One region of the Mesorhizobium sp. M0590 genome, then DNA from elsewhere that is predicted to be linked to it. Evidence: predicted binding sites of a transcription regulator. Region 1 holds the regulator's gene; each other region holds the start of a gene.
What was found. The regulator PhoB, encoded in region 1, activates phosphate uptake and scavenging genes when phosphate is short. The targets are predictions, from matches to a motif close to TGTCATNNANCTGTCAT.
Positions count from the first base shown of each region.

Region 1 (7,183 bases):
GGAAGCTACGGTGCGGCGCTTCGCGCTCACAGATGCCATATTCCGCGGACTCACCCGCGCTTCCGCAATTCTTGTGCTGGTCATCCTCGGCGGTGTCGCGATCTCGCTGTTTGCCGGCTCGTGGCAGGCGCTGTCGTCCTTCGGTTTCTCCTTCCTGACGACTGAAAGCTGGAATCCGGTCACTGAAAAATTTGGCGCACTGGCGCCGATCTACGGCACCCTGGTCACGGCGGCCATCGCCATACTGATCGCGGTTCCGATCGGCATCGGCATTGCAGTCTTTCTCACCGAGCTCTGCCCGCGCCCGCTCAGGCGCCCGATCGGCATAGCGGTCGAGCTGTTGGCCGGCATTCCTTCGATCATCTACGGCATCTGGGGCCTGTTCGTGTTCGCGCCGTTCCTGCAGACGGCGATACAGCCCTTCATCATCAACGTCTTCCACGGCGTGCCGGGACTATCCAGCCTTTTCGCTGGCCCTCCTTACGGCATCGGCCTTCTGACCTCGGCGCTGATCCTTGCCATCATGGTGCTGCCCTTCATCACCTCGATCACCAAAGACGTCTTCGATACGGTGCCGGCGGTGCTGAAGGAATCGGCCTACGGCATCGGTTGCACGACCTGGGAAGTGACCCGGCGCGTGGTCATTCCCTATACCCGCATCGGCATCATGGGCGGCGTCATGCTTGGCCTCGGCCGGGCACTCGGCGAAACCATGGCAGTGACCTTCGTCATCGGCAACGCGCATCGCATCAGTGCCTCCCTGTTCGCACCGGGCACCACGATCTCGGCGACCATCGCCAATGAATTCACCGAGGCCGACGGCGACCTCTACACCTCCTCGCTGGTGGCGCTCGGCCTGATCCTCTTCGCCATCACCTTCCTGATCCTTGCCGCCGCCCGCTATATGCTGATGCGGATCGACGCCCGTACGGGAGCCTGACCGATGTCGACATCCTCATCGCTCCACAGCCGCCGCAAAGCCAGGAATTCGGTGATGATGGCGCTTTGCGTCGTCGCCGCCGGCATCGGGCTTGCCTGGCTGGCGCTCATTCTCGGCGCACTGGTCTATAAGGGCACAGCCGGGCTTTCGCTCGCGGTCTTCACCGAGATGACGCCACCACCGGGCGAGGCCGGCGGCCTGCTCAATGCCATCGCGGGCAGCCTGCTGATGACGATCATCGCCGTTGTCGTCGGCACGCCGATCGGCGTGCTGGCGGGAACCTACATGGCCGAGTATGGACGCTTTTCGCGCATCACCACCGTCGTCCGCTTCATCAACGACATCCTGTTGTCGGCGCCGTCGATCATCATCGGCTTGTTTGTCTATGAGCTGATGGTGCGGCCAATGGGACATTTCTCGGCCATTGCCGGCGCCGTTGCGCTTGCCATCCTGGTCATTCCGGTGGTCGTGCGCACCACTGAAGACATGCTCAACCTGGTGCCGAACGCGTTGCGTGAAGCCGGTGCCGCGATCGGCGCGCCACGCTGGGTGGTGATCCGTTCGGTCGCCTACCGCGCCGCATTGTCCGGCATCGTCACCGGCATATTGCTGGCGATAGCACGCATTTCCGGCGAGACGGCGCCGCTGCTCTTCACCGCGCTCAACAACCAGTTCTGGAGCAGCAATATCAACGCGCCGATGGCCAGCCTGCCGGTGACCATCTTCCAGTTCGCTCTCAGCCCTTACGAGGAATGGCAGCAACTGGCGTGGACCGGCGCACTCATAATCACCCTGACGGTTCTGGGCTTGAGCATCCTCGCCCGCAGCCTTACCGGACGCAGAGAGGACAGATGACACAGATGTTGTCCCCAGACATGACGATGGCCGAAACGGTCGCCGAGAAGACGAAGATCGAGGTCAAGAATCTCAACTTCTACTACGGCCAGAGCAAGGCGCTGAAGGACATCAGCCTGTCGCTGCCTGAGCGCAGTGTCACGGCCTTCATCGGCCCTTCGGGCTGCGGGAAATCGACGCTGCTGCGTGTGTTCAACCGCATCTATGAGCTCTACCCAAAACAGACGGCCGAGGGCCAGGTGCTGCTCGACGGCAAGAACATTCTCGACCGGTCGCAGGATCTCAACCTCCTCAGGACCAAGATCGGCATGGTGTTCCAGAAGCCGACGCCGTTCCCGATGTCGATCTACGAGAACATCGCCTTCGGCGTCAGGCTCTACGAGAACCTCGGCAAGTCCGAGATGGACGGCCGCGTCGAACAGGCGTTGAAGCGCGCCGCGCTGTGGAGCGAGGTCAAGGACAAGCTCAACGCCAGCGGCTTGAGCCTATCTGGCGGCCAGCAGCAGCGGCTCTGTATCGCCCGCACCGTGGCCGTGAAGCCGGAAGTCATTCTGCTCGACGAACCGGCTTCGGCCCTCGACCCGCTGTCGACTGCCAAGATCGAGGAACTGATCGACGAATTGCAAGCCGACTACACGATCGTCATCGTCACCCACAACATGCAGCAGGCGGCGCGCGTGTCGCGCCAGACCGCCTTCATGTATCTGGGTGAACTGGTCGAGTTCGACCGGACCGAGAAGATCTTCACGTCGCCCCGCGAGAAGCGCACGCAGGACTACATCACTGGCCGCTTCGGCTGAGCCGTTCCGATCATGCATATGAGGACAGGACCATGGGCGAACACACAGTCGCTTCTTTCGACGAGGATCTCGAGCAGATCAGCAAGCTGATCCGCGACATGGCCGACCTCGCCGGTTCGATGGTCGGCGGGGCCACCAAGGCCCTGTTGAATTCCGACAACGTGCTGGCGCAACGCGTCGTTTCCGACGACGCCATCATGGATGCGCGTCAACGCGAACTGGACGACCGCGCCATAACCCTGATCGCCAAACGCCAGCCGATGGCCCACGATCTTCGCCATGTGGTCGGAGCGATCCGCATGGCGGGCGACCTCGAACGCATCGGCGATCTTGCCAAGAATATCGCCAAGCGCGTGAGTGCGGTCGGCCTCAGCGCCACGCCGCGGGACCTGTCGCATTCCATCGACGCGATGGCGCAGCTGGTTCTCATCCAGGTGCAGGGTGTCATCGAGGAATATGCTGCAGGCGATGCGGCCGCGTTGGCCAAGCTGCGTGCCGCCGACGAGCGCATCGACGTCAAATACACGTCCGTGTTCCGCGAGCTCTTGACCTACATGATGGAAGATCCGCGCAACATCACCGCTTGCACGCACCTGCTGTTCTGCGCCAAGAATCTGGAGCGGATCGGCGACCATGTCACCAACATCGCCGAAAATGCGTATTATGTGCTGACCGGCGAGCAATTGCCGGTCAATCGTCCGAAGCAGGACGAAACGACAATGTCCGCACCGGTGACATGATGGGGGTGCCCAGCCGATGATCGCACCACGCATAATGGTGGTGGAGGACGAGGAGCCGTTGGGTGTGCTGCTCCGCTACAATCTCGAATCCGAAGGCTACCAGGTCGAGGTGGTGACACGCGGCGACGAAGCCGAGATCCGTTTGCAGGAGAATGTGCCCGACCTTTTGGTGCTCGACTGGATGATACCAGCGGTTTCCGGCATCGAGCTCTGTCGTCGGTTGCGGGTGCGCCCCGAAACCGAGCGGCTGCCGATCATCATGCTGACCGCGCGCGGCGAGGAGAGCGACCGGGTGCGCGGTCTTTCGACCGGCGCCGACGACTATCTGGTCAAACCGTTTTCGACACCGGAATTCATGGCCAGGGTCAAGGCGCTGCTGCGGCGCGCCAAGCCGGAAGTGCTGTCCAGCGTGCTGAAGGTAGGCGACATCGTGCTCGATCGCGAATCGCACAGGGTCTATCGCAAGAAGAGCGAAATCAGGCTCGGGCCGACCGAATTCCGGCTGCTCGAGTTCATGATGCGGCATCCGGGCCGTGTCTTCTCGCGCAGCCAGTTACTCGATAATGTCTGGGGCGAGACAATCTACATCGACGAACGCACCGTCGACGTGCATGTCGGGCGGCTGCGCAAAGCCGTCAACAACGGCCGGATGCCGGATGTCATCCGCACCATCCGCGGTGCCGGCTATGCGATCAGGGAAGATTGACCCGCCTGGTCAGGCTACGTTCTTTCTGACGCTGGGCCTCATTTGCGCGCCCGGCGCGAAAATCTCCTGGTCGACGAAGCTTAACGCCCGCATCGCGCAGCCTTCGCGGATCAGCGGCAATTCGTTCGGCTCTGTATCGAAGGAGATCGAGCCTGAATGCTGGCCGCCGGCGGTCTGGGCGATTGCCTTCCGCATGGCCGGCTCGATCAGATCGAAGGCGGCGGCACTGGCGCCGACCATCGCGACCGGTGCCGGATCGATCAGCGCGAACAGCGAGCCGAGACCGAAACCCAGCGCTTCGCCGGCCTTGCGGTAGGCCTCGCGTTCCGGCCCATCTTTCTCGCGCGCCCGGGCCGCCAGTGCTCGCATGTCGGCGTCGCTGACGTCGGCGATCGGTTCGCTTTCTTCGCTCATCTGCCTGGCGTTGCGCCAGATGGCGTAGTTGCCGGCATAGGCCTCGATGCAGCCGCGCCGCCCGCAACGGCAGAGCGCGCCGCCCGGACGATGGATCATGTGGCCAAATTCGCCACCCGAGGAATGCGTCCCGGTGAACAGTTCGCCCTTCAGCACCAGCCCCATGCCGATGCCATGCGAAAGCAGGATGGCGATGAAGTCGTCGCGATAGCGATCCGGATTGCGCCAGCGCAAAGCCACCGCCATCATGTTGCAGTCGTTCTCCACCGTTGCCGGGATGCCGAATTCGTCCTCCAGCATGTCGGCAAAGGCGATGTCGGTCTGCGGCGTGATCGGCGACCACAGCATGGCGCGTGCAGGGGAGTCGGTAATGCCCTGAATCGCCAGGGCGATGCGGGCGACACTGCGGACGTCAAGGTCTGGATCCTGCAGCCGGCGCCGGACGATGGCCATGCATTCACGGATCAGCTCGTCGCGCGGCATGGTCAGCGTGTCCAGCCGGCGCTGTTCCTCGGCGACCACCTGTCCCGTATAGTCGATAATGGCGGCCGACAGGAAATTCAGCGACAACACCACGGTCAGCACCGCCGCCGCTTCCGGGTTGAGGGCGAGGCCGACCTGCGGACGACCGCGTTTCAACGAAACGGGCTCACTTGCCTTGCTCTCGGCGAGGATGCCTTCCCGTATCAGGTCGGAAGAGATCGCCGATATGGTCGAATGACTAAGGCCGGTAGTAGCTGCGATCTCAGTACGCGATGGCTGGCCGGCCCGGCGCACCGCCGAGATCACCATCGCCCGGTTGCGCCGGCGCAAATCGTCATGGCGGATTCCGACCGACATTGTTTTGCTTTCCTCCCGGTTGCCGCGGCCGCTCATGAACCGGAAGCCGTCGGTAATGTCCGACAAATAGTGTCGGACGCAGGCAAATAGTGTCAGATGCAGGTGGCGCTGTCATCGTTTATTCCGACGCTCGAAAAAACTCGCAGAGTCATCAAAATCCATCAGAATCGATGTTGACAGCAGCCGGAGATCGGGCCAGTATTTTTTCGAGGCTCGAAAAAATTAGAGCTTCTAAGCTGGTCTTTGAGCCAATTGGTCACGCCGTACGCGGCGCAGGGAGGATATGATGAAGAAATTCACGACCGCCATTCTGGCGGGTGTCGCCATGACGCTGGCGCTGGCGTCGGTGGCGCAGGCTAAAGACAAGGTCATCGGCGTTTCCTGGTCGAACTTCCAGGAAGAGCGCTGGAAGACCGACGAGGCCGCAATGAAGGCGGCCATTGAGGCCGCAGGCGACAAGTATATTTCCGCCGACGCACAGTCCAACCCCGGCAAGCAGCTCACCGACGTCGAGAGCCTGATCTCGCAGGGCGCCAGCGCACTGATCATCCTGGCGCAGGACGCCTCGGCCATCGGGCCGGCCGTGCAGAAGGCACTGGACGAAGGCATCCCGGTCGTCGGCTATGACCGGCTGATCGAGAACAAGGACGTGTTCTATCTGACCTTCGACAACAAGGAAGTCGGCCGCATGCAGGCCCGCGAAGTCTTCAAGGTGAAGCCGGAAGGCAACTACGTCTTCATCAAGGGTTCGGGTTCCGATCCGAATGCCGATTTCCTGTTTGCCGGTTCGATGGAGGTGCTGAAGGAGGCCATTGACGGCGGCAAGATCAAGAATGTCGGCGAGGCCTATACGGACGGCTGGCTGCCGGCCAACGCTCAGAAGAACATGGAACAGTTCCTGACCGCCAACGACAACAAGGTCGATGCCGTGGTCGCCGCTAATGACGGCACTGCCGGCGGCGTCGTCGCCGCGCTGACGGCGCAAGGGCTGGCCGGATCGGTTCCGGTTTCGGGCCAGGACGGCGACCACGCCGCGCTGAACCGCATCGCGCTCGGCACACAGACCGTGTCGGTGTGGAAGGATGCGCGCGAGCTCGGCAAGAATGCCGCCGAGATCGCCTCGCAACTGGCCGACGGCAAGCAGATGACCGACATTGCCGGCGTGAAGGATTTCACCACGCCCGGCGGCAATACCGTCAAGTCGTTGTTCCTGACCCCGGTCGCCATCACCAAGGACAACCTCAACGTCGTCATCGACGCCGGCTGGATCAAGAAAGAAGAGGTCTGCGCCGGGGTGACGGCTGGCACTGTTGCAGTCTGCAACTGAGCCGACGTTTCCGAAAAGTCCGAACGCCGCGGCCGCTCGCCGCGGCGTTTTTCCAACAAGAGTTGTTTTTCCGCTTCCGGCGGATAACTTCTAGGCTGCTTCCGGCATCCGCGGCAGACGGCAACCCGGCGGGAGAAACATCATGACCGACACGACGTCCAACACGCCGGTCGACAGCACGACAGACCGGGCACGGGAATCCGAACTCGGCATTGTTGCCCGATTTCTCAAGGCAACCGAACTCGACACGCGCATGCTCGGCATGGTCGGCGCGCTGCTGGTCATCTGGGTCGGCCTGCATGTCATTTCTAGCGTACGGCTCGGCGTCAATCCGTTCGACTTCGACAGCCGGACCTTCCTGACGCCACGCAATCTCTGGAACCTGTCGGTGCAGACTTCGGCCGTGGCCATAATGGCCGCCGGAATGGTGCTGGTTATCGTCATGCGCAATATCGACCTGTCGGTCGGCTCCGCCGAAGGCCTGATCGGCGTGGTCATGGGTTTTGCGCAGGTGCATTTCCTGGTGCGAATGGTCGGTCTGCAATTAGGCAACCCCTGGAT
Region 1 covers NZ_JAMYQN010000001.1:219,415-226,597, reverse strand. Annotated here, with positions in the region: gene pstC (phosphate ABC transporter permease subunit PstC) at 1-940, shown strand, start outside; gene pstA (phosphate ABC transporter permease PstA) at 944-1,795, shown strand; gene pstB (phosphate ABC transporter ATP-binding protein PstB) at 1,792-2,595, shown strand; gene phoU (phosphate signaling complex protein PhoU) at 2,628-3,335, shown strand; gene phoB (phosphate regulon transcriptional regulator PhoB) at 3,352-4,041, shown strand; gene NKI52_RS01100 (ROK family protein) at 4,051-5,295, opposite strand; gene xylF (D-xylose ABC transporter substrate-binding protein) at 5,582-6,622, shown strand; gene NKI52_RS01090 (sugar ABC transporter permease) at 6,765-7,183, shown strand, end outside.

Region 2 (7,183 bases), on a different contig from region 1:
GCCCCTCGTTGCCCTGCCGGGCATTTCTCGCCGTAAAGTGGCAGGGAGAAAGACGCGTTCGTAAAAGATTTCACCAATCTCCAGCGTTGCAAAAATATCGACGTTGCGGCCAGCCCCTTCTCCCCGTCACTATACAGGGAGAAGCTGCCGGCAGGCGGATGACGGGCGGCGCCGACATTGAGATTAGTTATTCCAACATGATTTGGAAGCGATTGCCCCGCCGGCGATTCAAAATACCGCTTGCAAAATGCAATCAGTTAAGCTACCCCGATAACTGCTTGCATCTCACAATTGGTTATCGAGGAGGCTCTCATGTCCAAACTTCGCGTCAGCGCTTTCACCTTGTCGATCGACGGCTTCGGCGCCGGTCCCGACCAAGACCTGAAGAACCCGCTGGGTGTTGGCGGGGAAGCCCTGCACGAATGGATGTTCGGCACCCGCACCTTCCGCAAGATGGTCCTCGGCAAGGATGGCGGGACCACGGACACTGACGAGGCGTTCGCCGCGCGCAGCTTCAAAAATATCGGCGCGTGGATCCTGGGCCGCAACATGTTTGGGCCGATCCGCGGCGAATGGCCGGATGACAGCTGGAAAGGCTGGTGGGGTGACAACCCGCCCTACCATGTGCCGGTCTTCGTGCTCACGCACCATCCACGTGATCCCATTGTCATGGAGGGCGGCACGACCTTCTATTTCGTGACCGACGGCATCCACTCAGCGCTGGAGAAGGCGAAAGCAGTGGTTGACGGCAAGGATGTACGGCTGGGCGGTGGCGTTTCTACGATCCGGCAATATCTCAAGGAAAAGCTCATCGACGAAATGCATCTGGCGATCTCACCGGTCCTGCTAGGCGCCGGCGAGAGCCTTTTTGCCGGCATCGACATGCCCAAGCTCGGCTATCGCTGCAGCGAGCAGGTCGCGACGCCGAAGGCCACGCATGTCATCATCGAGCGCACCTAGCTTGTTGCAGGGCGCCGCCATGGAGGCGCCGCCTTCCTCGCCGCTTTAGTCAGTACTTCTCCGGCACATACAGTTCGCGCGGCAGTACCTGGCGCTCGTATTCGGGATTGAAGACGCGCTCCGGCAGTGTGATCTCTTCGTGCGGCACCTCCTCATAGGGCATCTGCTTGAGCAGATGGTCGATGCAGTTCAGCCGTGCCCGCTTCTTGTCGTTGCCCTCGACGATGAACCACGGGGCTTCCGGAATATTGGTGCGGGCGAACGTTTCTTCCTTGGCCTTGGTGTACTGCTCCCAGCGCACGCGCGACTGGAGATCCATCGGCGACAGTTTCCATTGCTTCATCGGGTCATGGATGCGCATCAAAAAGCGCATCTGCTGCTCCTCGTCGGTGATCGAAAACCAGTATTTGACAAGCGTAATGCCTGAGCGGACCAGCATGCGTTCGAATTCCGGAACGTCGCGGAAGAACTCCTCGACCTGATCCGGCTGGGCAAAGCCCATTACCCGCTCGACGCCGGAGCGGTTGTACCAGGATCGGTCGAACAGCACGATCTCGCCGCCGGCCGGCAGATGCGGAACGTAGCGCTGGAAATACCATTGCGACTTCTCGCGCTCGGTCGGCGCCGGAAGTGCTGCGACGCGGCAGATGCGCGGATTAAGCCTCTGGGTGATGCGCTTGATAACACCACCCTTGCCCGCCGAGTCGCGGCCCTCGAAGACCACGACGAGCTTCTTCTTGTGATAGGCGACCCAGGATTGTAGCTTGATCAATTCGGATTGCAGCGTGATGAGATTGCGAAAATACTGCAGGCGGTCGATCGATGGCGGATGCGCATTCTTGTAGATCTTGGCGATCTCCATCGACAGCGCCGGCTCCGAGATTTCCAGCTCATAATCTTCGTCGAGCGTGTCGGCGAGTTCCGCTTCCAGCCAGTCCCTGGCCGGGGAATTCTGTTTTATCTCGGTCATTTGCGCTGCTCCGCTTACAGGCCTTGTCGGCCGCTGTCAGGCGCTCTGCCGCCCGGCCCGGCGGCCGGAAATCGAAGCGCTGGACCGATGTTAGTATAGGTCGGCAATGACGGTTTTATTGCAGCCACTACTGCGCTGGCTGTGCGTTCAATCCGCAAGATGTGATCGAGCTTGCCCTGCGGGGCGGGCGACAAGCGGAACGAATTATCCTACAAATGCCCGGTTCACTGAGGGGCTGTCGTTTGCAACGCCCTTTCCCGATAAATCGTGAGGATACGACATGGAATACCGCACTCTCGGCCGTTCCGGGCTGAAGGTTTCGACCCTGACCATGGGCACCATGACATTCGGCGGCGGCGGCGCGTTTTCGGCGGTTGGCAAGACCGACCTCGACGAGGCGCGTCGGATGATCGACCTTTGCATCGATGCCGGCGTCAATGTCATCGACACCGCCAACGTCTATTCGAACGGGGTGTCGGAAGAGATCATCGGCGAGGCGCTCGGCGGCAAGCGCAAGGGCGACGTGTTGATCGCCTCCAAGGCGCGCATGCGGATCGGCAAAGGCCCCAATGATGAAGGCCTGTCGCGCTACCATCTGATCCGCGAATGCGAGAGGAGCCTGAAGCGCCTCAGGACCGATGTCATCGACATCTATTTCCTGCACGAGTGGGATGGCCTGACACCGCTTGAGGAAACCATCGCCGCGCTCGACACGCTGGTCGCGCAGGGTAAGGTCCGTTATGTCGGCTGCTCCAATTATTCCGGCTGGCAAGTTATGAAGGGGCTGGGGATCAGCGACCGTCATCACCAGCCACGCTTCGTCACCCAGCAGATCCATTACACGCTGGAAGCGCGCGAGGCCGAGTACGAATTGTTGCCGATCTCGGTCGACCAAGGGCTCGGCGTGCTGGTCTGGAGCCCGCTTGCCGGCGGGTTGCTGTCCGGCAAATACCACCGTGACCAGCCGACCGCCCGCCAGCTCAGCGGCTGGTCGGAACCGCCGATCCGCGACGAGGACCGGCTGTGGCGGATCGTCGACGTGCTGATCGATATCGGCAAGAACCACGGTGTGTCGGCAGCGCAAGTGGCGCTTGCCTGGCTACTCGGCCGGCCCGCTGTCAGTTCGCTGGTGATCGGCGGACGAACCGAAGCGCATTTCAAAGACAATATCGCCGCTGCAAGCCTTGTGCTTGCCGATGAGGAGCGCACACGGCTCGACGTGGTCAGCAGGCCGCCCGTGCTCTATCCCTACTGGCACCAGCAATTCACGGCAAAGGACCGGTTCGGGCCGGCCGATCTCGTCCTCGACCGCGACGGCGCCTGAAAAGCCGGGCTCTCCGGACTGCGCCGAGATATGGAGCCCGATCGTGCCTTGCGGTGTTGTGTTTGCGGTCCAATGCTCCTAGGCAAAGGCCAAGCACAATGAAAGGAAACGATATGGCACGAGCACCGAACTACGGTCAGGAACGCAAGGAACGCGACCGGCAGAAGGCTGCCAAGAAGGCGGAAAAGCAGGCTGCCAAGGTCGCAGCCAAGGAGCGATCGAAGCCCGAGGGCGAGAGCGAGTCCCAAACCAAAACCGAAACGACCGAGTGATGACGCCCGGCCTGTCAGGCGGTCCGGGCCTCGGTCAAATCCCGCTATGCCTCAGGCGGGCGCCTTGTCGCTGACGAAGACGTTCACTTCACGCGCGGCGGCAATAAAGGCCCGTCTTGCGTTCATGGCCGGCTTGTCGCCGGCCAGCGCATCATGACAGGCTTGCAACGCTTCGCGGTGCTTGGGGCTGCGCTTGCCGGGCCAATTGTTGAGGAGGTAGTCGGAAGCCTCGCGGGCCGTACGCAAGAGCTGATTGCTTCCCGCCGCGCCCTTGACGGTCACGGGTGTGTCAAATCGGTTGTTTTCCATCGCTGCTCTTACGCCATCGGCATTTGCGAAGCGAGACCGAAAGTAGCATTCTTCGCTCATCTGCTCTTTTCGTGATCAATGGCAGCCGATCCTCACTCAAGCGACGACGGCAAATCCCCGGGCGCGCAGGCCGCGCCGGTCGTTGCGCAGCGAGGTCACCAGCCGGTCGCGGCTGCCGATGATATGGGCCGAAAGCAGGCGGGCGGCGCTATCGGCATCGCCGGCCCGCACCGCCGACAGAATGGCATGGTGTTCGGCCCAGGCACGGCCGAGCGCTGCCTCGTCGCGAACCTCGAGCCAGCGGGCGCGCGACAGGCGTGTCATCACGTCGCGAACCGCTCTGAACAGGAACTCGTTGCCGGATAGACGCGCCAACTCGATATGAAAATCCCTGCCGACGCGATGCCATTCCTCGCGCGGCGTCTTGTCGTCGCAAGAATCGAGCATCGCCTCGATGATTTCGACGGCACTTCTGTCCTGCAAGGTGCAAGTTAGTCTGAGTGCCGCGACCTCGACCGCCTCGCGATAGACGGCGATCTGCTCGAGTTCAGCAAGATTGATGGGCGAGACCGTCCAGCCGCGGCCGTCGCGGCAGATCAGGCCTTCAGTCTCGAGCCGCAGCAATGCCGCCCTGACCGGCGTGCGCGATGCACCGAAGCGGCTTTCGACCCAGCGCTCCGTCAGCCGCTCGCCGGGACCGATCTCGAGCCCGAGGATCATCTCGCGAAGCTGCTTTTCGACGTTCTGCATCTGCGACATTGGCGTTCCGTTCAGGTCATTTGTTCCGGCAATCGGGTCACTGGCCGGCGTTGGCCGATCACGCCGGCCTTTGTCGATCATGTTTGAGAGGCCCGCATTGACAGCGACGGGGCTTGCGTTCATGACAGATACCAGTTTGGTATCCCAAATTGGTATCCGTAGCAAGTTTCATGCAAGCTGGCCGGACAGGACATGACATGCCGCAAGACGCCGCCCTCGCCATGCAAGGCACGCACAACGTCCACTGGCGCCGCAATCTCGCCGTGTGTTTTGCCGGCTCGTTCAGCACGCTTGTAGCGATGACGCTGCTGTTGCCCTTCCTGCCGCTTTACGTCGAGCAGCTGGGCGCCGAGGGCCATGCGGCGATCGTGCAGTGGTCGGGCATCGCCTACGGCGCCACCTTCCTTGCTGCCGCGCTGGTCGCGCCCCTGTGGGGGCGGCTAGGCGACCGCTACGGCCGCAAACTGATGCTGGTGCGAGCCAGTTTCGGCATGGCGCTGTGTATGTCGCTGACCGGCATGGTGCAGACCGTCTGGCAATTGGTGCTCTTGCGCCTGCTGATCGGCTTTGCCGGCGGCTATTCTTCGGGCTCGACCATCCTGGTTGCCATGCAGACGCCGAAGGATCGCTCCGGCTGGGCGCTGGGCGTGCTGTCGGCCGGAATCACGGCCGGTGCCCTGGTCGGTCCGCTGCTTGGCGGCGCGCTGCCGCCGCTGATTGGCATCCGCGCCACATTCCTGCTCGCCGGCGGCGTCATTTTCCTGGCTTTTCTGGCAACCACCTTGCTGATCAAGGAGGCCCCTCGCCCGGTTGCCGCCAAGGCCGCGTCAGAAGAAAAAGTGAAAGACGGCTGGTCGCAGATTCCCGACAAGCGCCCCGTCGTCGCCATGCTGGCGACCGGCATGCTGTTGAGTTTCGCCACCATGTCGATCGAGCCGATCATCACCGTCTATGTCCAGCAGCTCATCGAAGATCAGAGCCAGGTCACGCTGGTCTCCGGCATCGTCATGTCCGCGGCAGCGCTAGGCGCCATCCTGTCGGCGTCGCGGCTCGGCAAGCTCGCCGACCGTATCGGCCACTGGAACGTCATCGTTGCCGCACTCGCCGTCTCGGCGCTGCTGCTGATCCCGCAGGCCTTCGTTACCCAGGGCTGGCAGCTCGTCGGCCTGCGTTTCCTGATGGGCCTGGCGCTTGGCGGTCTTTTGCCCTGCATCACCAGCGTCATCCGCCACAATGTGCCCGACGGGGTCGGCGGCAACGTGCTGGGCTTGTCGATCTCGGCGCAATATGTCGGGCAGGTCGCCGGACCGTTGCTCGGCGGCTTCGCCGGCGGCCATTTCGGTATGCGCTCGGTGTTTCTCGGCACATCCATTCTGATGGCGGGCGGAGCGGCCTATAACTGGCTGGTCCAGTCGCGCCGCGAACGCGACATGCTGGCGGAAGCCGGCAAATCCTGACACGGTTCGCGGCACTATCTCAGGCGGTCGCCAGGAATCACGGAGGCGTGGAAATGAGCACGGATGAACACGCGGCAGGCGGCCGCATTCTGGTTCTTGCCGGCGGCCTATGCGGCGCAACCGGCGTGGCGCTTTCGGCGGCGGCGGCACATCTCGGCGGCGCTTTCGTCGGTACGGCCGCATCCTTCCTGCTCTTGCATGCGCCGGTCTTCCTTACCGTCGGGCTGCTCGGTGGCAATAGCATCCTGCGAACCGGAAGCCTCATCCTTCTCGTCGGGCTTCTGCTATTCTCGGGAGATCTTTTGGCCCGCGACTTCCTTGGCTCGCGGCTGTTCCCGATGTCGGCGCCGATCGGCGGCACGTTGCTCATCGGCGGCTGGCTGATGATGGCCGCCTCGGCGCTGGTGCGCCCGCGCCGCCATTGATGCGGCAACCAATGGCCGCCGCTGCTCCTTCGCCAGCCGCCCTCGATCCACGAGCTCTGTCTTGCCAGCTCAGTCTCGCGGACGTTCGGGCCGGACTTGGCCATCGCTGTTGGTCGTCTTGACTACACGCCGCCGCTCCGGCCGTTCGGTGGCCGGCGAGATGCCCCAATAATTGCGATAGATGTCTTCGAACAGATGCTTGATCGGGTGCATGGTTTAATCTCCTCTAGTTTTTTGACTCGATCCAATCAGCGGGCACAAAAATAGGCCACCGATCAGCTCCGCTTGCGTCCTACGAGGAAACCCAGGTCGCGAATCCACGGACCGGTCCTGTCTCGCCGCTTCCGGGCCTCCGCGCTCGAACGGATGCTCCAGTCGTTCCGGTAAATGTCCTCGAACAGATAATTGACGGGGTGCATGGCGCTCTCCTCTTGTATCGATCCAATCTGGGGACGAAAAACGCTCTTGGATCGATTCAAAGAATACGCATCGCACCACAAATGTCAAGCAAAAATTTGAATCGATCCAACGAAGGTGTTAGGTAGTCGGCGATACTGTTGGACCGGAGTCCCGGAGACAAACAAATGGCATCACTCACCGAAGGCAGGAGGCCCATCCGGCTGGCGGACATCGCCAAAGCCGCGGGCGTATCACACGGCACTGCCTCCAATGTCTTCAGCCGTCCCGAAATCGTACGCGAGGAAGTC
Region 2 covers NZ_JAMYQN010000020.1:50,487-57,669, forward strand. Annotated here, with positions in the region: gene NKI52_RS26460 (dihydrofolate reductase family protein) at 313-960, shown strand; gene ppk2 (polyphosphate kinase 2) at 1,010-1,930, opposite strand; gene NKI52_RS26470 (aldo/keto reductase) at 2,211-3,254, shown strand; gene NKI52_RS26475 (hypothetical protein) at 3,368-3,526, shown strand; gene NKI52_RS26480 (DUF982 domain-containing protein) at 3,578-3,835, opposite strand; gene NKI52_RS26485 (GntR family transcriptional regulator) at 3,932-4,594, opposite strand; gene NKI52_RS26490 (multidrug efflux MFS transporter) at 4,792-6,051, shown strand; gene NKI52_RS26495 (DUF423 domain-containing protein) at 6,105-6,476, shown strand; gene NKI52_RS26500 (hypothetical protein) at 6,546-6,689, opposite strand; gene NKI52_RS26505 (LacI family DNA-binding transcriptional regulator) at 7,061-7,183, shown strand, end outside.
Region 2: ppk2 (polyphosphate kinase 2) is a predicted target of PhoB. The motif match lies at 2,037-2,053, and genes of this name have one in related genera.

Region 3 (7,183 bases), 130 kb from region 1:
TTTCGGACCTAGCCACGACGCGCAATTGGTCGCCTGGCTTGGCGCTAGCGCGGCCTGAGACGCGCACCACGATGCGGCTGCCGGCTGCCACGCAATGGAGAAAGCTTTCGGCACCGACCGGTTCGACCGCTTCCACTGTTGCCGGCAGCGCGAGCGCGCCGGCCGGCGCCTCTGCCGCGAAGGTGATGTCGGCGTCCTCCGGACGAAAGCCTAGTGTCACTGCCTTGCCCTGTCGAGGCGCCAAGCCAATCACAGTGCCGTCCGCCAATACCGAGCTTGGGGAGGCCCCTGTGAGCGCCAGCAGATTCATCGGCGGTGCGCCTATGAACGAAGCGACGAAGGTCGAGGCCGGTTTCTCGTACACATCAAGCGGCGCGCCGGTCTGCTCGACCAGGCCGGCGTTCATGACGACGAGGATGTCGGCCAGCGTCATCGCCTCAAGCTGGTCGTGCGTGACATAAACCGAGGTGACGCCAAGCGAGCGCTGCAGATTCTTGATCTCGATGCGCATCTGCCCGCGCAATTTCGCATCGAGGTTGGACAGCGGTTCGTCGAACAGGAAGACCTTCGGGTTGCGTACGATGGCGCGACCCATGGCGACGCGCTGGCGCTGACCGCCGGAAAGCTCGCGCGGGCGCCGGTCGAGCAGCGCCGAAAGCTCCAGCACCTTGGCAGTCGAGCGTACCCTGCTGTCGATCTCGTCATTCGGCGTGCCGCGGTTGCGCAGGCCATAGGCCATGTTGTCATAGACCTTCATATGTGGGTAGAGCGCGTAGTTCTGGAACACCATGGCGATGTCGCGCTCGGTCGGGCCAATGGCGTTGACCACCTTGCCGTCGATGGCGACAGTACCGGCAGAAATCGTCTCCAGCCCGGCGATCATCCTCAGCAGCGTAGACTTGCCGCAGCCGGAGGGGCCGACCAGCACGCAAAGCTCCTTGTCGGGAATGGCGATGGAAACGCCCTTCACGGCCTCGACACCGCTGGGATAGATTTTCCTGACATCCTTCAGATCCACGGTCGCCATCGGCTTCTCACTTTTCGGATTCGACCAGACCGCGCACGAACCAGCGTTGCATCAGCACGACCACCAGGATCGGCGGCACGATGGCCAGCATTGCCGTGACCATCACCAGGTGCCATTGGGTGTCGGCATCGGCGAAGGAAACCATCTTTCTCAGCGCGATGACGATGGTGTTCATGTCGTTGCTGTTGGTGACGAGCAGCGGCCAAAGATACTGCGTCCAGCCATAGATGAAGAGGATCACGAACAGCGCGGCGATGTTTGTCCGCGACAGCGGCACCAGAATATCGAAAAAGAAGCGCCATGGCCCGGCACCGTCGACACGCGCCGCCTCGACCAATTCGCCCGGTATGGTCATGAAGAACTGGCGAAACAGCAGCGTTGCGGTGGCCGAGGCGATCAGCGGGACGATCAGGCCGGCATAGGTGTCGATCATGCCGAGATCGACCATCACCTTGTAGGTCGGCAGGATGCGCACCTCGACTGGAAGCATCAAGGTGATGAAGATCAGCCAGAAGAAGGTCATGCGCAGCGGAAAGCGAAAGAACACAATCGCGTAGGCCGACAGGATCGAGATGAAGATCTTTCCCACCGCAACGCCGAGCGCCATGATCGTGGTGTTGAGGAGCAGCCTGCCGACGCTGACCCCGCCGATACGACCGATGCCGCCGAACAGCGCCTCGCTGTAATTGTTCCATAGCTGGTCGCCGGGCAAGAGCGGCAGGGGCGGCCTGAGGATCGTTTGCAGCGTGTGCGTCGAGGCAACGAAGGTGTAGTAGATCGGAAAAGCCACGATCAATATGCCGAGGATGAGCACGGCATGGGCGATGAAGGTGCGGAGCGGGGACTGGCCGATCATCGCTGCCCTCAGCCGTAATGGACTTTGCGTTCCACATAGCGGAACTGGATCGCTGTGAGCGCAATGACGATGGCCATCAGGATGACCGACTGCGCCGCCGAATCGCCCAGGATCAGATTGACGAAGCCGTCATTGTAGACCTTGTAGACCAGCGTCTCGGTCGTCTTGCCCGGCCCGCCGCCGGTGACGGCATGAACGATGCCGAACGTGTCGAACAGGGCATAGACGGTGTTGACGACCAGCAGGAAAAAGGTTGTCGGCGCAAGCAGCGGGAAGACGATGGTCCAGAAGCGCTTGGTTTCGCCGGCGCCGTCCATGGCCGCCGCTTCGATCAGCGTTTTCGGCACCGCCTGCAGGCCGGCGACGAAGAACAGGAAGTTGTAGCTGATCTGCTTCCAGGCAGCAGCCGACACCAGCAGGATCATGGCGTGGGTGCCGTTGAGCAGCGGGTCCCATACGATGCCGAGGCTTCTCAGCAAATAGGCCAACGAGCCGATCGAGGGATTGAACAGGAAAAGCCAAAGCATGCCGGCAATCGCCGGCGCCACGGCGTAAGGCCATATCAACAGTGTGCGGTAGAGGCCTTTGCCGCGCACGGCCTTCTCGGCCATGACCGCGAGCAGCAGGGCCACAACCATGGCAACGATCGCGGTCGCAAGAGAGAACACTACGGTGACCTTGATCGAGTTGAGGTAGGCCGGATCGGCCAGCACCTTCCGGAAATTGGCAAACCAGACGAACCTGCTCTTCAGCCCGAACGGGTCTTGCCTGAGCATCGACTGGTAAAGCGCCTGACCGGCCGGCCAGTAGAAGAAAACCAGGGTGATGGCGAGTTGTGGCGCCACCAGCAGGTAGGGCAGGATCTTGTTGGGAAAGACGACGCGTGGAGACAGGCTGATTTCCCTCGCTATCCAGGTATCGCCCACGCCGGCTCGCGTGGGCGATATTCCAACCGACTAACCGAGATAATCCCGTCAGTTCTCCAGCGCTTCCTTGATCGCCGCGTTGCCGCGCGCAACCGCATTGTCGAGTGCCTGCTGGGCGGTTTGCTGGCCGGCCAGCATCTTCTCCAGCTCCTCGTTCTGGATATCGCGCACCTGCGGCAGATTCGGCAGGCGCACGCCCTTCGAATTGTCGGTCGGCGACTTGCCGATCATCTGCAGGATGGGTGTCTCGCGGCCGGGGTTCTTGTCATAGAAGCCTGATTTCTTCGTCGCCTCATACGCGGCGAGCGTCACAGGCAGGTATCCCGACTTCTGGTGCAGATATTCCTGCACATCGGTCTTGGACAGATAGGCAAAGAAGGCGGCGACACCCTTGTATTCCTCGTCCGACTTGTTGCCGAACACCCACAGGCTGGCACCGCCCGGCGTCGTGTTCTGCGGGGCACCCTTGGCGTCACTGTCGTAAGGAAGCTGGCCGATGCCATAGTTCATGCCGGACTTGACGATATCGCCGAGGCCGCCCGACGATTCGGTGAAGATGCCGCATTCGCCGGCGAGGAATATCTGCTTGGCTTCGGAGGTGCGCCCGCCATATTTGAATGTGCCGTCCTTGGCCAGGTCAGCGAGCGCCTGGAAGTGGTTGACGAAAATCGGCGCATTGATCTTGAGTTCGACATCACCGCCGGCCAGGCCATTCTGCTGGGTGGCCCAAGGCACGTCATTCCACGCCGCGAAATTCTCCAGGTGGATCCAGGTCAGCCAGGTCGAGGTATAGCCGCAAGGGGCGGCGCCGCTCGTCTTGATCTTCTTGGCAGCTTCCCACACCTCGTTCCACGTCTTGGGCGGATTGTTCACGTCGAGGCCTGCCTTCTGGAAGATGTCCTTGTTGTAGTAGAGGATCGGCGAGGAAGAGTTGTAGGGGAACGATAGCATGGTGCCGTCCGGCTTCGAATAATAGCCGACGATGCCGGGCAGATACTGGCTCTTGTCGAAAGTCATCCCGGCGCCGGTCATCACATCGGCCACCGGCTTTATCGCACCCTCGGCCGCCATCATCACGCCGGTGCCGACGTCGAACACCTGGAGGATATCGGGCGCTTGCCCGGCACGAAAGGCAGCGATGCCGGCATTCAGCGTCTCCGGATAGGTGCCCTTGAACACCGGAACGAGCTCATAGTCGCTCTGGCTGGCGTTGAAATCCTTGGAGATCTTGGCGACGACCTCGGCGTTGGCGCCGGTCATGGCGTGCCACCAGCTGATCTGCGTGACGGCGAAGGCGGAGGTGGTGGAAAGCAGGGTCACGGTGGCGGCGATACCGGCCGCAAAGCCGAAGAACTTCATGTTTCATCTCCCGTTTGTCATTGGCGAAAGGGGCACTTCCGCAAAGCCAATATGTGGCGCTGATGACAATCGGACAACGGTTTTATTGCGGATCAATGAACATCATTCCTTCCTAAAGTGCACTCGCTACCGAACCGGGCGCAAGAAATCACATCACCGTCTTTTCGGCGCAGCGGCGTCGGTTTTCCCCCGAAAAGACCCGCCTCATGGCCCGCGGGTTAACCATTCGTTAAAATCTCCAAGAACTAATCAGTCACACCTCCCCTGTTAGTTTTGGCAGACCGAGTGAACCAGGATGCTGACGGTCTATAATTGTATTGTAAGTCAGCACGATCCGAGACTGGTTGCGCTTGCCGCACTCGTCTGTGGAATTTCTTGCTTCTCAGCGGTTAATCTCCTTAAGCATGTCGGCCGATCGACCGAGCGAAACCGGCTTGTCTGGCTGATGATCGCCGCAGCCTCGACCGGGTTCGGCATATGGGCGACGCATTTCATCGCCATGACCGCGTTTACGCCGGGAATACCGAACGCATACAATCCGGGATTATCCGCCTTTTCGCTTGCCGCCGCCGTTATCATGACCGCGCTTGGGATGTGGGTCGCCACCTTGCGCCGCGGCATCGACCATTTCCTCGCCGGTGGCGCCATTCTGGGCGGCGCCATCGCGACGATGCACTACATCGGCATGGCAGCTTTCGAGGTCGAAGGCCGGGTCGTATGGAACCTGCTCCTTGTCGCGATATCGCTTCTGGCCGGCGTGACCCTCGCGGCACTGGCGCTCCTTGTCGTCTTGCGCCGTCCGTCAGCGCTCGCGACTTTCGGCGGCGCCGCGCTTTTAACGCTGGCGATTTGCAGCTTGCATTTCATCGCGATGGCTGCGGTGTCGATCATTCCGGATTCCTCGATTGAAATATCCGAACATTCCATCGAGCCCATTTCCCAGGCCTTTGCCGCAGCGGTCGCCAGCCTGATAATCCTTGTGCTATCGGGTGCCGCGCTGTGGATCGACCTGCGCTTTCGCCGCCAGAAGCTCGAGGCCGATCGCATGCACGATCTCGCCAATGCGGCGGTGGAAGGTCTGATCGTTTGCGATGGCACCCGCATTGTCAGCGCCAATGACAGTATGGCGAAGCTGACCGGAACAGCGACAGCCACCCTGAACACGATGCAATTCGGCGAGCTTTTCGACGGACAGAGCGCAGCCGATATGTCCGGCTTCGGCGAACAGGCGCAGGAAGCGAAGTTAAGGGGCAGCGACGGGGCGAGAATTCCTGTCGAGCTGATCGCCAGGAAAATCACCTACTGCGGCAGGCCTCATACGGTGCTTGCCGTTCGCGACATCCGTGAGCGCAAGAAGGCAGAACAAGAGATCCTCCGCCTCGCGCATTTCGATCCGCTTACCGGGCTTGCCAATCGGCGGAGCTTTTCTTCCCGGCTGGAAGCAGAATTCGCCTCGATGGATCGTGGCGGCAAGGATGGACATCTGGCGCTCCTGCTGCTTGACCTTGACCGGTTCAAGCAAGTCAACGACCTCTATGGCCACGGGGCCGGCGATGCTATGCTGCAGAAGCTGGCGCACTGCATTTCCGGCATCCCGCGCCACGGACAGATGCTCGCGCGTCTCGGCGGCGATGAATTTGCCATCATAGCTCCGAACCTCCCCGACCCCCTGGCCGCAGGCCGGATAGCCGAGGACTTGCTGGCGGCGATCCGGGAGGAAAACAGGGTTTCGGTCGGCTCCGGCCTCGTCTCGGCCAGCATCGGCATCGCCTTCTTTCCGCTGGATGCCGAAGACCAGGCCGGCCTGATCAGCCATGCCGACACGGCACTCCATCGCGCCAAAACCGAAGGCAGGGACACTTATCGGTTTTTCGAGATAGCCATGGGCACCGCGGCCCGCGACAAGCGCGTGATGGAGCATGAATTGCGCCAGGCGATCGCCCGCAAGGAGTTCCACCTCGTCTATCAGCCGCAGAAGGAGATCCGCGGCGGCAGGATGATCGGCTTCGAAGCCCTGGTCCGTTGGCAGCACCCTGAGCGGGGTGACATTTCTCCGGCCGTTTTCATCCCCGTGGCCGAGGACAGTGGCGCTATCGCGCAGATAGGCGACTGGGTGCTGACGACGGCTTGTAACGATGCTGTTCGCTGGACAAACCCGCTGATGGTCGCCGTCAACGTCTCCGCCGTGCAACTTCACAATCCGAACTTCAGCCGCAAGGTGCACGACGCATTGACGAGATCCGGCCTGGCCCCCGGCAGGCTCGAACTGGAGATCACCGAAACGGCCCTGGTGAAGGACATGCCGCGCGCGCTGGCAACCTTGAGGCAGGTCAAGGCGCTTGGCGTGCATGTGGCGATGGACGATTTTGGCACCGGCTATTCTTCGCTGTCCAACCTCAGCGCCTTTCCCTTCGACAAGATCAAGATCGACGGGTCGTTCATCAAATCGGTCGACAAGAACGCCCAGTTCGCGGCGATCGTTCGCGCCGTGCTGGGGCTTGGACGCGGTCTCGGCCTACCGGTTCTGGCAGAAGGCATCGAGACGCCGGGTGAATTGCAGTTCCTGGACGCCGAGGCTTGCGAGATCGGGCAAGGCTACTACCTCGGCAAACCGGCTCCGATCGAGACATTCGGGGAACTGACGGGCGTGGCCGCTCCGGCAATCCGCACCGCCAGCCGACGCGGCGCAAGCATTGCCGTGCTCAAGCCGCGCCTGCGCACGGTCTGAGCCTATCCCGGCTGAAGCGCCGCCTCGACCAGACGCTTGGCATCCGGCCCCGACCATTCGGCCGGGCCATTCATATGGGCGATCAGGCAGCCTTGCCCATCGATCAGCATGGTGACCGGCAGACCGAGCGCCAGGCCGCGCGTCTTGACGTCGTTGAACAGCGCCATCGTGGCATCGCGATAGTAGCCGAGCGACTTGACGCCGGTGTCCTCCAGGAACTTCTTCGGTTTGGCATCGTCGCCGGCATCGACGTTGACGGCAACAACCTGAAACGCATCGCTGCCCAT
Region 3 covers NZ_JAMYQN010000001.1:92,407-99,589, forward strand. Annotated here, with positions in the region: gene ugpC (sn-glycerol-3-phosphate ABC transporter ATP-binding protein UgpC) at 1-1,027, opposite strand, end outside; gene ugpE (sn-glycerol-3-phosphate ABC transporter permease UgpE) at 1,035-1,883, opposite strand; gene ugpA (sn-glycerol-3-phosphate ABC transporter permease UgpA) at 1,892-2,776, opposite strand; gene ugpB (sn-glycerol-3-phosphate ABC transporter substrate-binding protein UgpB) at 2,858-4,168, opposite strand; gene NKI52_RS00475 (bifunctional diguanylate cyclase/phosphodiesterase) at 4,464-6,896, shown strand; gene tlpA (thiol:disulfide interchange protein TlpA) at 6,899-7,183, opposite strand, start outside.
Region 3: ugpB (sn-glycerol-3-phosphate ABC transporter substrate-binding protein UgpB) is a predicted target of PhoB. The motif match lies at 4,231-4,247, and genes of this name have one in related genera.

Region 4 (7,183 bases), on a different contig from region 1:
TGGCGGAGGTCCGCTACATCGTCTTCGGCTGGGGCGGCCGCGCCTTCTATCTGGAGACGCCGACCTGGTCGGAGCTGAAGGCGGTGCCGGTGATGAAGGCGCTGACGGTCGATGCCTCGGCAATGCATGTCGACATTTCCGTCGACATCGCCGAGCCGCATCGCGACGTCGCTAGCTTCGACATCGGCGAGGAGCGGTTTACGGCGCTGCTAGATTACATTGCGGCAAGCTTCCGGCAGGGGCCGAACGGGGCCATCCCGATCGAGAGTGCGGCCTATTCCCGCTTCGGTCGGTTCTTCGAAGCCAATGGCCATTTCAACGCGCTGGTCGGCTGCAACACCTGGACGGCGGCGGCACTGCGCACGGCCGGGTTGCGCACCGGCTGGTGGAATCCGCTGCCGGCCTCGCTCGGCCTGTCGATGCGGCTTTACAATTGAAGAGGGTTCCGGCTGATCAACGCCGCGATCCTTCGCGCCCCCCTCTGTCCTGCCGGACATCTCCCCCACGAGGGGGGAGATTAGCGGCTTCGACGCCTTGCTAGGTCATGCAACCTTGAAGATTGGCGAAAGCCAATGTGATGGCCAATCTCCCCCCAAGTGGGGGAGATGTCCGGCAGGACAGAGAGAGGCGCTGTCCCGCCAGCCTGTCGTGCGTATCATCGCGCGCCATCGTCCAACGCCCGCCAGCCATAGAGCCAGTCGAGATCGGCGGCGAGTTTTTCGGGCGAGCGCATCGCCAGGAACAGGTTGCGGGCCATCGCCACCGGCCCGGCCGCATGCCAGGCGAGGCGATTGACGGCGCCGCGGCGGGCGACCTGGGCGACGCGCGGCCGCCGCGCCTGTTCCCAGGCGACAAGCGCGCTGCTGAGATCGGCAGGCGAGGTGGCAACGAAACCGGCAAGGGTTACCGCGTCTTCGATCGCCATCGCCGCGCCCTGTGCTGCAAACGGCGTCATCGCGTGCGCCGCATCGCCGGTCAGCGCGATGCCTTCCGGCGTCGTCCACCGCCGCTGCTCGACAATGTGGATCGGCCATGCCGTCCACGGCGCGGCCTCGTTCGCCAAGCGGACCAGCGCCGGCGCGGCGCCACGCATGGCGCTGGCGAGGATGGCGGGGTCGGCATGCCCTGACCAGCCCTCGGCGATGCGCTCGCCCTTGGTGAAGGCCGCGAGGTTGAAGGCAGTGCCACGGCTGACCGGATAGGCGACCATATGGAAGCCTGGATAGAGGAATGCGGTAACGCAATCGGGCGCACCGATCACCCTGAAGGCTTGTCCGGCGGGGCTGTCGGCGGCCACCGTGGCGCGCCAGGCAAGCTCGCCCGAAAACCGGCTTCTCCGGAAATCGGCTGCGTTGCGGGCAAGCGTTTCTCGCACCGACGACCAGACGCCATCGGCGCCGATCAGCAGACAGCCAGCCTCGACCGTGTCGCCATCAGCCGATGCAGTGACGGTAACACCTTTCGATCCGGCTGCGATGTCGGTCACCCGCGCGCCGGCGATCAGATCGATACCGGGCTGCTCCGAAACTCGCTGCATCAGCGCTGACTGCAGATCCGCGCGGTGGGCAACGAGATAGGGCGCTCCCCAGCGCGTTTCGGCCGCCTGGCCAAGCGGTACGCGCGCCAGCTTGCGCAGCGTGGCGGCATCCTTGAGCACGACCGCCTCCGGCCGCACCGCCGTCGGCAACAGCCGATCGAGTACGCCGAGCTGCCGTAGGATGCGCGTCGCGTTGGGCGAAAGCTGGATACCGGCGCCGGCAGCCTCGAGGTGCTGCGCCTGTTCGAACAGTTTTATCCGATAGCCGCGCTCGGCGAAGGCCAGTGCCGCGGTCAGCCCGGCGACGCCCGCCCCGGCGATGACCACCTGCCGGGACTGCGTTTCCTGCATCAGGCTTGTCGCGGAAGAATCAGGCGGCCTGGTCGAGATAGAGGCAGCCCGGCGGCTGCGTTTCCAACGCCTTCAGCTTCGGCGAATAGCGATAGAGCGTCGAGCAATAGGGGCAGACCTTTTCATTGTCGTCGCCCATATCGAGAAATACATGGGGGTGGTCGAAAGGCGGATTGGCGCCGGTGCACATGAATTCCTTGACGCCGATGTCGATTGCCGGATAGCCCGCATCGTTCTGGAAATGGGGAATGGAACCGCCTGCCATCGTCGTCTCCTGATCTTGTCGATTGCATCTGGATCATAACCCGTCTCTTTGCAAGATCGATGAAATGAAACTGTCGCAAAAGCCTGTCAGAGGATAAGTTAAGCCGGTTAAGGCTATGGTCGTCGAACGGTGTGGGAAGAGCGGAAACCATGAACGAACTGAAGCCGGTGCAGAACGAATTCATCACCGTCGAGGCGGCGAGCCGCGAAGGCGGCAATCCCGACCGCTTCGTCAACCGCGAGTTTTCCTGGCTGCAATTCAACCGGCGCGTGCTCGAAGAGTCGCTGAACGCCAATCATCCGCTGCTCGAGCGTGTTCGCTTCCTGTCGATATCGGCCGCCAACCTCGACGAGTTCTTCATGGTCCGCGTTGCGGGTCTTGCCGGCCAGGTGCGCGAGGGCATCGTGCTGAAGAGCCCGGACGGGCGCACGCCCGAGCAGCAGCTCGAACAATTGCTGCGCGAGGTCGAGCGCCTGCAGGAGGACCAGCAGAAAAGCCTTTCGGCGCTGATGCTGCTCCTCGACAAGGAAGGCATTGAAAGCATCACTCGCGAGGCGCTGAGCAAGGACGAGAAGGCCTGGCTGGAGGACCATTTCCAGGAGCAGGTATTTCCGGTGCTGACACCGTTGTCGATCGATCCGGCGCATCCGTTCCCGTTCATTCCCAATCTCGGTTTCTCGATGGCGCTGCAATTGCGCCATCGCAAGAACGGCGAGGAAATGAGCGCGCTTCTGCGCCTGCCGGTGGCGCTGAGGCGCTTCATCCGTTTGCCGGATCGCAAGCGCCATGTCCGCTTCATCCCGCTCGAGGAGGCGGTCGGTCTTTATATCGGCAAGCTGTTCCCAGGCTATGAGGTCAAGGGCTCCGGCACGTTCCGCATCATCCGCGATAGCGATATCGAGGTCGAGGAAGAATCAGAGGATCTGGTGCGACTGTTCGAGACGGCGCTGAAGCGCCGCCGCCGCGGTTCGGTCATCCGTATCGAATTCGACATGCTGATGCCGCCCGAGTTGCGCGACTTCGTCGCCGGCGAGCTTGGTGTCTCGGCAAGCCGCATCAGCGTGCTCACCGGTCCGCTGGCGCTCAGCCAGATTTCGGAGATCGTCGCCGTCGCCCGCGACGATCTGAAGTTCACGCCCTATAACCCGCGTTTTCCCGAGCGCATCCGCGAGCATGGCGGCGATTGTTTTGCCGCGATCCGCGAGAAGGACATCATCGTCCACCACCCCTACGAATCCTTCGACGTGGTGGTGCAGTTCCTGCGTCAGGCGATGGCCGATCCGGAAGTGGTAGCGATCAAGCAGACGCTCTATCGCACCTCCAACGACAGCCCGATCGTACGCGCTTTGGTCGACGCCGCCGAGGCCGGCAAGTCGGTGACCGCGCTGGTCGAGCTCAAGGCGCGTTTCGACGAAGAAGCCAACATCCGCTGGGCCCGCGACCTCGAGCGAGCCGGCGTCCAGGTCGTCTTCGGCTTCCTCGAACTGAAGACCCATTCGAAAATGTCGCTGGTCGTGCGCCGCGAGGATGGCAGGCTGCGCAATTACGTGCATCTCGGCACCGGCAACTACCACCCGGTCACCGCGCGCATCTACACCGACCTGTCCTTCTTCACCACCGCCCCGACGATCGCGCGCGATGTCGCCCAGCTGTTCAACTTCATCACCGGCTATGCCGAGCCGGCCGAGCAGATGCGGCTGGCCATATCGCCGTTCACGCTGCGCGACCGCATCCTCAAGCACATTTCCGATGAGATCAGCCACGCGCTGGAGGGCAGGCCGGCCCGCATCTGGATGAAGATGAACGCCTTGGTCGACCCGATCGTCATTGACGCGCTCTACGATGCCAGCCGCGCCGGCGTCGAGATCGATCTCGTCGTGCGCGGCATCTGCTGCCTGAGACCGCAGGTGCCCGGCCTATCGGAGAACATTAGGGTGAAGTCGATCGTCGGCCGTTTCCTTGAGCACAGCCGCATCTATTGCTTCGGCAACGGCCACGGCCTGCCATCGGACGGGGCGATCGTCTACATCTCCTCGGCCGATCTGATGCCGCGCAATCTCGACCGCCGTGTCGAGACCATGGTGCCGATCACCAATCCAACTGTGCACGAACAGGTGCTCGGCCAGATCATGCTCGGCAACATCATGGACAACCAGCAAAGTTTCGACGTATTGGCTGACGGAACCTCCCGGCGCGTCGTGCTGGAGGAGGGCGAGGAACCGTTCAACGCGCAGGAATATTTCATGACGAATCCGAGCCTGTCCGGACGGGGCGATGCGTTGAAGTCGCATGCGCCCAAGCGCATCGCGCAGTTCAAGCGCCGCAAGAAACAGAACGCAGCGACGGGCTGATGATTTCAGCGTCCCAGGGCCGGCTCCAGGACCGCCGACCGCTGTCCATCATCGATATCGGATCGAACTCGATCCGTCTTGTCATCTATGAGGGGCTGGCGCGCTCGCCGACCTTGCTGTTCAATGAAAAGATGCTGGCCGGCCTCGGCCGCGGCATCGTTTCGACCGGAAAGCTCGATCCCGAGGCGGTGACGCGCTCGATGGAAGAGTTCCGCCGTTTCCGCGCGCTCTCCGACCAGGCCGGCGCCGAGCGCATGTATGTGCTGGCGACCGCCGCCGCCCGCGAGGCGGTCAACGGCCCCGACTTCATCCACCGCGCTGAGGATGTGCTCAAAACCGAGATCCAGGTGCTGAGCGGCCGCGAGGAAGCCCATTATTCGGCGCTCGGCGTCATTTCCGGTTTCCATCCGGCCAACGGCATCGCCGGCGATCTTGGCGGCGGCAGCCTCGAATTGATCGACATTGACGGTGAGACGATCGGTGACGGCATCACGCTGCCGTTGGGCGGCCTGCGCCTGCAGGACATGGCGAAGAACTCGCTGACCCAGGCGGCAAGGATCACGCGCGAGCAACTGGCGCGGGCGAAATTGCTGAAGGGCGGGCAGGGCAGGGCGTTCTACACGGTCGGCGGCACCTGGCGAAACCTCGCCCGGCTGCACATGGAAATGACCAACTACCCGCTCGGCGTCATGCACCATTACGAGATCGGCATCGAAAGCGCCGCGAACTTCCTCCGACAGGTCGCCAAGGCCGAGATCGATAAGATCAAAGGCATCGAGGGCATCTCCAAGAACCGCCGCTCGCTGCTGCCTTATGGCGCCATCGTGCTGCAGGAGATCATGGCGGCGATGCAGCCGTCGAAGATCATCGTGTCGGCGCTGGGCGTGCGCGAGGGCTTTCTCTACTCGCTGCTCGACAAGGCCGAGCAGAAAGCCGATCCGCTAATCTCGGCGGCGGAAGAGCTTGCCCGCCTGCGCTCGCGCTCGGTCGACCACGCGCATGAGCTTGTAGAGTGGACCGGCAAGGCGTTCGCTGCCTTCGGCATCGACGAAACCAGGGATGAGGCGCGCTACCGCCACGCCGCCTGCCTGCTCGCCGATATCGGCTGGCGTGCCCATCCCGAATATCGCGGCAAGCAATCGCTCAACATCATCGCCCACGCCTCGTTCATCGGCGTCGACCATCCCGGCCGCGCCTTCCTGGCGCTTGTCAGCCTGTTTCGCCACGAGGGCGTGTTCAATGAAGCCGCTCCGGAAATCCGCGGACTGGCGACACCGCGCTATCTCGAGCGCGCCCGCGTGCTGGCCGCGCTGCTGCGCGTCGTCTATTTGCTGACTGCGGCAATGCCAGGCGTCATGCCACGGCTGAAATGGGAAAACCGCGGCAATGGCGTGCTGGCGCTGGTGCTGCCGGCAGCGCTGGCCGATCTTTACGGCGAGCGGCCGGCCGGCCGGCTGGCACAGCTGGCAAAGGTAACCAATCGCCGGCTGGTGCTGGCGGTCGAGGGCGGGCCCAGTATTTCAGTGAAGTAGTTTGAGGCACGACGCCAATTGCATGTGGCAATTCGCTGCGAGCTCCACGCTTGGGAGAAGGTCGTGAAATCCAGTCAAATCCTGCTGCTGCTGCTTTCCATCCTGCCATTGTTGATTTTCGACGCGGCCAGAGCTCAGACGGTTTCCAAGGTTTCCGTTGCTGCAAAAGGCGCGTTTGAGTTTGAGAAGAGTTATCCAAAAGCCGCAGACGGAAAAACACCGTTCAATTTGCTCACAGGTTTTCTAAAACCTAAAAGCGGGCAAAAGATAAAATATTTTGTATTTAGAATAAGCGACGAAATGATCAAATTTCAAAGATCGATTTCGATGAACACGTTTTATGCGGACGTTAATCTCTGTCCTGGCGCTGTCGATCGAACCGTGTCCGTTCATCAGCCCCTCGGCAACTTTCTTGAGCCTATCGTGGGCCGAACCGACCTGTTGCCATACGTTAAGAGGGCAAGCCTGATCCAATTGCGCAACTACCTGTATGTCGCGATTGACAGCAATCTTCGGAGCTACTCCCCCAAGGGCGCAGATCAATATGGATATGAATGGCTGCCGATCGCGGTGGAAAGCAGACAGGTTTGCCTGACCATCAGCGTCGGTCGAATGGGGCATGGCGCCTTTCTCTCTCAGCCCATAAACATAACCAGGCTTGCGGAGTTCGTCTTTCTCGACAGCAAATGAGCCGAACCGGGCGGCAGCTTAGCCAGTCCCTGCAGCCATCCGGCCGTCGGCCGACCATGCACCCGCGCCAGCCATCGCCAGCGCCAGAAAACCGCCTGATATCGCGATGTCCTTCATCAGCATCTGCGAATGCATGAAGGTCAGCGTCGGATCGCCGCCGCCCTGGCCATAGTGGCCGATGAACGCTGTCGCGACGCAAAAGGCGGCGAGCAGCAGCGCCACGACCGGCGTCTTGAAGCCGACGAGGATGAGCAGCCCGGCGATCAGCTCGAACAGGCCTGTCGCCCAGGCTACGAGCGTTGGCAGCGGCAGGCCGAGGCCGGCAAAATAGCCTGATGTGCCGGCAACGTCAGTAAGCGCGTGGAAGCCGGACGGAACGAAAAGTGCGGCGAGCAGCAATCGGGAAAGCAGAAGCAGCGCATTGCGGGGCATCTTCACCTCCGTTGTCGACGGCCGC
Region 4 covers NZ_JAMYQN010000011.1:145,619-152,801, reverse strand. Annotated here, with positions in the region: gene NKI52_RS19610 (TIGR02117 family protein) at 1-437, shown strand, start outside; gene NKI52_RS19605 (FAD-dependent monooxygenase) at 656-1,888, opposite strand; gene NKI52_RS19600 (zinc-finger domain-containing protein) at 1,908-2,153, opposite strand; gene NKI52_RS19595 (RNA degradosome polyphosphate kinase) at 2,303-4,504, shown strand; gene ppx (exopolyphosphatase) at 4,504-6,036, shown strand; gene NKI52_RS19585 (hypothetical protein) at 6,100-6,726, shown strand; gene NKI52_RS19580 (DoxX family protein) at 6,745-7,158, opposite strand.
Region 4: NKI52_RS19595 (RNA degradosome polyphosphate kinase) is a predicted target of PhoB. The motif match lies at 2,214-2,230, and genes of this name have one in related genera.